Regions from separate parts of the Desulfosporosinus sp. FKA genome, predicted to be linked through region 2. Evidence: riboswitches for the same ligand, from Rfam matches in the RefSeq annotation. Region 2 holds a riboswitch; the other holds the start of a gene.
The links. Region 2 has a riboswitch for cyclic di-GMP ahead of B5771_RS23280 (methyl-accepting chemotaxis protein). Riboswitches for the same ligand answer to the same signal wherever they lie in the genome.
Positions count from the first base shown of each region.

Region 1 (4,184 bases), on a different contig from region 2:
TCCTGTCAGCAACACACAATACCACACAAGCTTTGAGATATCCAGGTGTTTTTACGCATATACCTTGGAAAGCTCCGGAGTGAACGTTTGACGGTTCAATTCATCGATTTTTTTGTACTCAGCAGGGGAGATAAGGCCGTTTCGGAGCAAGATATCCAAAAGCTTTAACGCTGCCTTATACTTGACTTCATTGGCCGTCTGATTATTTGACATATCGCTCACCCCCTATTTTACTGCAGAGAAAGGGATGGGCTTTGATATTCCAATTGGATTTGACCCTCCAACGGCGAATAAAGTTCAATGCCCAGCTGATCCAGACCTCTTTGAAGCTCCAGTAATTTGGCTGTATCCCGCTTCAGGCAGTCAACCTTCTTTACAAGCAATACATCCATTATGCTATTTCCGGCAGCCTTCATGACCTCCGCAAGACCGGTACGGTCAAAATCCAGCTCGCTTCCTATATCCACTGATTCGCCGACAACAACAAATCCCATCTGTTCGGAGTAATCCATAAGTTCCTTTTTCTGGCCTTTCAGAGCGCCGTGGGTATCCTCCGGCGCGTCGATCCGACAGTAAATCCATGCTCGCTTCTGGCTTCCATGGCTTAAAAATTCAAGAGCCTCATCAACGCTCACAATCGGAATATTTACAGGCTCCTTTTCGCCTTGCTGCATGGGTACCAGTTCTTTAGTGATCCCTTTCAGAAGCCTCTGATCCGGGCAGCGGTTGATAAATTCGCCGAAGGTGTCCAGAACCAGCCTGTCCAGCGTATCTGTTAAAACCATCTTGTCCGCATGCTCTTTTTTCAGCATGATAAAGCTTGCAATGCCGGACGGGGATTTCTCAAAATAGAATTCCTGACTCTCTCCGTCAAGCCCGTACACGTAACCGATAATTAGCTCCTTCTTTAGCAATTCAGCCAATGCTTCCTTTTCCATTTCGTTTTCCTCCCTGATATTTTGAATTTAATCTCAGAAGGATACGGCAGGGCGTTAAAAAAATAGCCCTGCCGCATTGTTTCTGAGATCAAAAATGATCTGCTTGTTCTTCATTACGAATTGCCGCTTCTATTCGGCACTACTTCCCGAAGCGGAAAAGCCTTGCGGCTCTCAGGGCGGCAGCATAAACGGTTTGCCGGTTAAGCAAACACCATAAGAATTTTACCTCCCCCAGGATCTCTGGGAGCCGCCCCCATTGCTTAAGCCTGTGGCTGGACGGAAGTAGCATTATCACTGTCCATTTCATTGCGAAACAGTCCACCACGGACCGTTCAATGACCGGGCGTTCCCGCTCGTCACCTTCGATGCCATCGGTTCGACGGATGAAATTCATCCGCAGGCAGTCTTGGCGCGCCCGTCAACGTCGCTGCCGCTTTTCACACGGCTGGATAGCTCATGTATCTATGCTGCCGGATATAATATTTTCAAAGAACAACAGGAGAATAAAAAATTCCCCTCACTTCTTTAGGGAAAAAAGTGAGGGGTTGGACCAAAAAACTTTTATTTTTCTAAAAGTTTTTTGAGCTGACCAAATATTCGTTTTTTGCGATTGTGTATGGTCATGCGAGGAATACCTGTTTCTGCAGACAATTGATGCTCGCTTTTTTTGAGGTAATAAAGCGCTATAATCAGCTGGCGTTCAGATTCATTTAGCAGCAACAGACATTGTTGAAGCCTTTTAATCATATCACGCTGAACAATTTCATCCTCCATGGAATCCTCTGCAGTAGAAATTGTATACTCCACAGAGATGCCTTTCTCATTGCATCCTTCAAGCGAGATATTGTTATCCCCCGCCAGCCTGTCCAGGTATTTTTCTCTGTCCCGGCAGTGGTAATAGGCTTTGTAGACCTCCTTGGTCACTGTGACACGCGTCCCTCTGACCAGCAGGGTATATTTTTTATCATGATTATTCATAAGCTTGTCCTCCATTTCGAGAATCTAAAAATCCGGAAATGAAGAACAAGCGGAGGAGATCTGCAGCGAGCCGCTGTTTTGTTATTGCATAAAATAAAAGCCACTCGTTTTGCTCCTTTCTGGGGAGCCAAACGAGCAGCTTCTTCTAATGCAGAACCGGCCGGGCCTGACGCATAGCAATAGTGCTACTCGTCAGGCCCGGCCGGCACCTTTATAATCACTCCGCTTTACAAGGGGAGGATAGCGTCAAGCGCTGGAATCGAATATCATAAGTTCATTTATTTGATTGTGGAGTCGCCTTATAACTTGAGGTCTGAGAACTTCTTACTCTCATAGACCTCGTTATTGTCCAGCAAAATTGAAACCTGAGACTTGCATAGATGACACTTTACGTTTACAACATCACTTTCAGCCTCACTCGTTTCAGCTAACAGGGCCAGTGCCTCAGCATTTCCGCTGTAATCAGCAATTCGGCGTCCGCAATTTGGACATTTGAGCCTTTTCTTTTTTACCATCTCATACCCTCCTGCATCATTTATCTCTATCAATACAAATACCTGCTCTGAAAAAGGGCAGGCATTCGCAAAGATCGGCAACCAGGCTGTCATAGCGCGTCAAACGCTTTAGACCCTCGGCTTTGCGTCCCTGCCTTTAGACAGGTTTGCCCTTAACTTTATCTATTTTTAGCTGTCAGAGTAATTAAAGCCGTCATGCGCTTTGCAGACGGTAATTTCCCGGCAATCTGTTGGGTTCAATCATTTTCACAGAAGAAATAACTCTTGACACCATATGCAACATGAATTATTATGAATGTGCAGGTTATCTGCATATTTGAATTATATGCAATCTACTTGTATTTGTCAATATATAACATGAAATTTACCTGCTTATACTTAGGAGGGCGGTCTACATGAAATTCGGAGAAAAAATAAAAAATGCCCGCGTCGCAAAAGACATGACGCAGGCGGAACTGGCGCAGGCAGTCGGAGTATCTCTCCGCACAATGGTCAGCTATGAAAACGGAGATTGCTATCCTAAAAAACGCGAGGTGTACGGGAAGCTGGCTGAAGTTTTAGGTGTTGATACGAATTATCTGCTGACCGAGAATGAGGAATTTATAAACGCTGCCGGAGAAAAATACGGCTACCGGGGAAAGAAGTACGCTCAGCAGCTCATCACAGAGGTCAACGGCCTTTTTGCCGGAGGCGACATGGATGACGAGGATTTGGATGCCGTTATGAGAGCAATCTCCGACGCTTATTGGATAGCCAAGGAGAAAAACAAAAAGTACACGCCGAAAAAGTATCGTAAAGCAGACAAGGAGTAGTCCGTTTTTTCGGACTGCTGCTGTGATAGAATTAGCATAGGGGGGGAATTCATTGAACAAGGCGCTTATTTTTGAATCAGCTGAAAAATATATCAAGCGCTTCGGAACGCGTGATCCTTTTGCCATAGCAGACGAGCTGGGCATTGAGGTTCTGTTCCGCAATGACTTCACTAAGCTGAAAGGGCTTTACCGCGTGATTCAGCGCAACCGCTTTATCTTTTTAAATGGTAACTTGCCGGAACAGGTGCAGACCTTGGTATGCGCCCATGAGCTCGGACATGACGCACATCATCGGAATCTTGCCGATGACAGTCCGTTCCGTGAATACGTTCTTTATTCCATGAATACACGTCCTGAGTATGAAGCCAATTTGTTTGCGGCTTCACTGCTTCTTCCCGATGATGAGGTTCATAAGTATGCCCGTGAAGGTTATGACGTTGTCCAGATTGCAGCCATGATGAACACAGATATTAACCTCATGCTGATAAAGCTGGGAGATATGAACTCCAGAGGCTATTCGTTCAATACAGCTTATACACCACGCTCAGATTTCTTGATCAGATAACCGTTCTTTCTAAGGAGGGTTTGAGGGTAATGTCTCAATTACCGAAAATAATATCGGCCGCTGGTTTGTTGAGCGGAGATAAAGATAATAACACGAAAGCCCTTCTTACTGCTCTGTAAGAGGGGCTTTTGGATGACTGATGCTTTTAGATTTTTCTGTGTAAAATATACCGAAATAAAGACTACTCGGTGCACATTATATTTCCATTTTGTAAAATGGACTTAAATTAATAAATAGCTGATTGTCGATTTCCGGTAATTTCTCTGCTGATTATCTCTATTAACTCCTCTTGTCTTGGCTGCCTAATGTCAGTTGATATAACGACAGTATTTTAATTAAGCGATTGTATCGCAAGTGATCCTGGCTCAACTGATAC
Region 1 covers NZ_NAHZ01000029.1:166,071-170,254, reverse strand. Annotated here, with positions in the region: gene B5771_RS24335 (SHOCT domain-containing protein) at 52-213, opposite strand; gene B5771_RS13675 (recombinase family protein) at 231-938, opposite strand; gene B5771_RS13670 (sigma-70 family RNA polymerase sigma factor) at 1,500-1,916, opposite strand; gene B5771_RS13665 (hypothetical protein) at 2,216-2,431, opposite strand; cyclic di-GMP riboswitch class I at 2,505-2,592, opposite strand; gene B5771_RS13660 (helix-turn-helix transcriptional regulator) at 2,827-3,243, shown strand; gene B5771_RS13655 (ImmA/IrrE family metallo-endopeptidase) at 3,296-3,808, shown strand; gene B5771_RS13650 (helicase-related protein) at 4,088-4,184, opposite strand, start outside.
Region 1: it holds a riboswitch for cyclic di-GMP, as region 2 does, so the genes downstream of both, B5771_RS13665 (hypothetical protein) here and B5771_RS23280 (methyl-accepting chemotaxis protein) in region 2, are expected to answer to the same signal.

Region 2 (4,184 bases):
GACGAAAGCTGATTCTCTCAGTAGAGTAAGTGAGATTCTTTCCAACAGTAAATTGGTGGATCAAGTAACCGGACAATTAAGTATTATTTCGGCTGATGGAACCATTACCTCCTTATCCCCGACAGTGGAAAATCAAAGAAATCAGCCCAACGTTATTCAACAAAGACCTGTCCTCGGATACGCCGTAGTTGTAGGAGCAGTGCTGCTGCTCACACTTGGCAGTTTATGGCTGATTCGAAGAAGGGATAGGGTAGGCAGACAATGAAAATAAAGGGTAAAGCGATTATTATAATTCTCTTGCTATCAGCAATCATTACTGTTTCTTTGATTTTATTTATCTGGAAACAGAAGTCGGTTCCCCAAGCCTACTCATCTGTTCGCAATCTGGCGCCGCTGCCAAACTTGGAACAACAGTCGATCCAGAGTTCCTTGAATAATTTTTGGCATGAATACACCCTGCAAAATAACACCAAGGGAGATACAAAGGAGTCCGCTTCGGTTCCTAAATCAGAATCGATCACCTCTTCAAGCCGTGAGGTAAAACCAACGACAGATACGACAAAAAAAACGAAAACACTTTATCCGGGAATACCTGAAGGGCTAGTGACTATTCCTGTTAGCAGTACTAGTATTAAATTGCGTTGGGATCCTGCTTCGTATGCTACAACTTATAACGTTTACCGCTCGGCAGATCGGGAACGAGGGTATCGTAAGATTGCCAACGTTAAGACCCCAGAGTATGTGGACACAGGACTTAATCCCAGTACCGAATATTTTTACAAAATAAGCTCTTTGAAGAGTACCGGTGTCGAAAGTTATTTTGCAAATTCGGTTGGCGCTGAGACCAGCGCAAAAGCCAAAGGCGTTCTCGCTTACTAATGTAGTGGAGTGAGAACGCCTTTATTCAATGAGGGCACCAACAAGTTTTGGTACAGTCCTTAGTGATGCAAAGTTCTAAAGAGTAAACTTACCAATAACATTTTGAAGTTCAGTGGCTAAGGAAGCCAGGCTGCTGGCGGAGGAGGCTATTTGTTCCATTGATGCCGTTTGTTCTTCGATACCCGCAGATACTGTTTGGGCTTGGGATGAGGTCTCCTTGCTATAATTGTCGATTTTCTCTGCCGAAGTTGCCAGCTGCTGAGTACCAAGCGCTACTTGTTGAATCGTTGCTGTTATTTCTTCAATCTGAGTTGTCACCGATTCTACAAGCTTGCTGATTTCTTTAAATGATTGTTCAGCAAGATTTACGACTTCAAGTCCCCCTTTGACATTTTCGACTTCACGGCCCATTGCGGTAACCGCTAAATGAATGTTTTTATTATTCTGCTCGATAAGAGAGGTGATTTCTGTTGTGGATACTCGTGATTGCTCTGCTAGTTTGCGTACTTCTTCAGCGACTACAGCAAATCCCCGGCCATTTTCTCCTGCCCTTGCTGCTTCGATTGCGGCGTTTAAAGCCAGTAAATTGGTTTGTTCTGAGATTTGAGTTATAAACTGAATTATGGCGCTGATTTTTTCAGAGCTGATTGAAAGGTCTTCAATGCGTTCTTGAATTGTATTTGTCCCTTCACTGATGTTATTCATCTGTAGAGTTACTTCGTCCAAAGCTTTTTGCCCGGCTTGAGTTGTCGATAATGTTGTAGCCATTGAATCGGCAATCTCATTGCTGCTGGCTGCAACTTCCTGTGTACTGGCAGAAATTTGTTCAATAGAAGAAGTTACGTCCTCAATAGCTATTGCCTCTTTTTCGGTTTCACTTGCCACAAGTCCCATGGAAGAAGCGATTTGATTGCTGGCTTGTGTGCTCTCTTCAATAATGGCACTAAGTTCTTCTGATGATGCGGTTACTTGCTCTGAGGTATGACTAACCTGGTTAACCAGTTCAAGGAGATTTTTTTTCATAAGGTTAAAACTTTGGGCCAGCTTACCTGACTCATCGTTTCCCTCGACAATAACATCTTCGACCGTTAAATCACCATTGGAAACTTGTTCTACTCCTGCTAAGACTTTCTTAAGATTAATGGTAATTAAGTTAGCAATAAGATAACTGATCAGTAGACCCAAAAGAGCCGCAATGAGAGTTAAAGCAATGATTACCCTTTGGGCATCGATATTGGCAGAGCGATTTTGGGAATAGATAGTATCAGCTTTTTGGGCACAGAAATCAGCAAGATCTTGCATCGTTGTATTTAAGGTGTCAAGATGTGATTGAGCGTTATTGGTGAAGTATTCATAAGCATTAGGGTTTCCCTGATTGGCCAGCGCGATTGCTTTTTGCTGTGCAGTTCTATAGGCGGTAATCTCCTGATTGATTTTAGCGGTTCTTTCTTTTTCATAAGAACTGTTAGCTAATTTCAAGTAAGAAGCATAACTTTTATCAAAGTCAGCGGAGAGGGAATTGATCTCGTTTGCCAGCTTTTGTTGAGTGGTTTTGTCTTTGACCAAAAAGTAATGAAAGGTATCTGATTCATCAGCTCTGGACATAGCTCGTGCATCATTTATGTACTTGACAGACAGAAGGTAATTTGCGTAGATATCATCCATTTGAGAACTGTCTAGGGTACTAAAGTGATAACCAACAATACCCACTGCGCAGATGAAAAATACCATTATTATGACCAAGGCTAAAATCTTTTTTCGAATTTCCCAATTCCTAAACCAACTCATACATAGCACCTCCAAATTATTGGTATTTGGCAAAATTAGTTGACTTATCTTGTCTAGCACTTTTACAGTTGTTTACTTCATACGCTTTCTTTCATCATTCGCTTTAAGCACAGCATCTGTTGCTGAGGTTTTGAGCCCTCCTTTTATTAGGGTTTTAGGTGGAAATACAAATCGCCACACCTTTGCGGTATGGCGATTTGAGCGTTTTGGAAGCTTGGCAGTCATCAGCTTAACTGGAAGACCCATAGCTTTGCGTCCTTGGCTTTCGCCAAGTTTGCCTTTATCGTCCATCCCATAATTTTTTGTACAGAACTCTTTCATATAGTTATAATACTACCTTTAATTTCTGGAATGTTGATGTTGACAGTATCTTAATGACTTTATCAAAATTTATTAAACTATAGCATCGTATCATTCAAATTGGTGTTATAACTCCATCGTTTATATTCCTTGCTTTCCCATGACGATGGGGATTTTTGCTGTTGTTTTTTCTTTAAGATTAAGCGTTATCAACAATTGATACGAAACCTTGATATAACAATCACACTTTAGTCACGAAAATACCAAATGTCTGGTTTAGAGTAACGTTAGAACAAAAAGGAGGTGAGTTGAACCATGAATCCCTACAGCGGCGGCTTTAGCTTTGGAAGTGGTCAGGGGCATATTTCGCCTATTCCCAATGCTCCTGGTTCTAATTTCTCTGTTCCCAATAGTGGCGGCAGCAATGTAATAAATAACGGTTTAAACGTTTACGCCTTAATTAACATGGGGCTGCATTTTATTATCGTAATCGCTGTTCTCCTGCTAATATTCTATACTGTTAAACACTTAGGCAAATTTCTCCTTTCAGTTAATAAACAGAGTGATAAAGCTCTTGAATTGCTGAATGAGCGCTATGCCCGCGGAGAAATTGACACGGATGATTATATGATAAGAAAAAGGACGCTAGGTTACATGTCTGAAACGAAGACAGGTTAAGAAGAATCAAGAATCTAGACGTTAAATAAAATTTGCTGCCCAAGAATCTTCCGAATGCGGAGTGCTTCTTGGGCTTTATCGATTTTATCAGTTTCAGTGGTTTCATAATAATAAACATGCGAATATATCGCAAAAACTCAGCAGCCAGTACCCTCGGGGTGGAAGGTATTGATGAAGCAGAGCTTCTCCTGGGAATAAAGGATATTGATAAGGTTGCGGATTATTTTTCTTCTCAAGGAAGTACAATTGTTGCCATAAAATTAGGCCCGAAAGGCTGCTATTTACGTCATCAATCTGAAGAACTGTTTGTTCCCGGATACAGCGTTGGAAACGTTATCGATACGGTGGCAGGGGATGGGTTCGCAGCAGGCCTTTTAGCGGGAATTCTGAGAAATGAAAGTTTGGAGAGAAGCGGCAAATATGCCAACGGGGTAGGGGCTATGGCAGACCAAAAGTATATTGACAGAAGAAAGAAAGATAACTACTATTATAATTAGTCGACTAACTATTAGCCGTAAAACTATATGTGCTAGGAGCGA
Region 2 covers NZ_NAHZ01000034.1:432,958-437,141, reverse strand. Annotated here, with positions in the region: gene B5771_RS23290 (cellulose biosynthesis cyclic di-GMP-binding regulatory protein BcsB) at 1-265, shown strand, start outside; gene B5771_RS23285 (fibronectin type III domain-containing protein) at 262-879, shown strand; gene B5771_RS23280 (methyl-accepting chemotaxis protein) at 955-2,667, opposite strand; gene B5771_RS24460 (hypothetical protein) at 2,740-2,913, opposite strand; cyclic di-GMP riboswitch class I at 2,873-2,956, opposite strand; gene B5771_RS23275 (hypothetical protein) at 3,283-3,645, shown strand; gene B5771_RS23270 (PfkB family carbohydrate kinase) at 3,714-4,142, shown strand.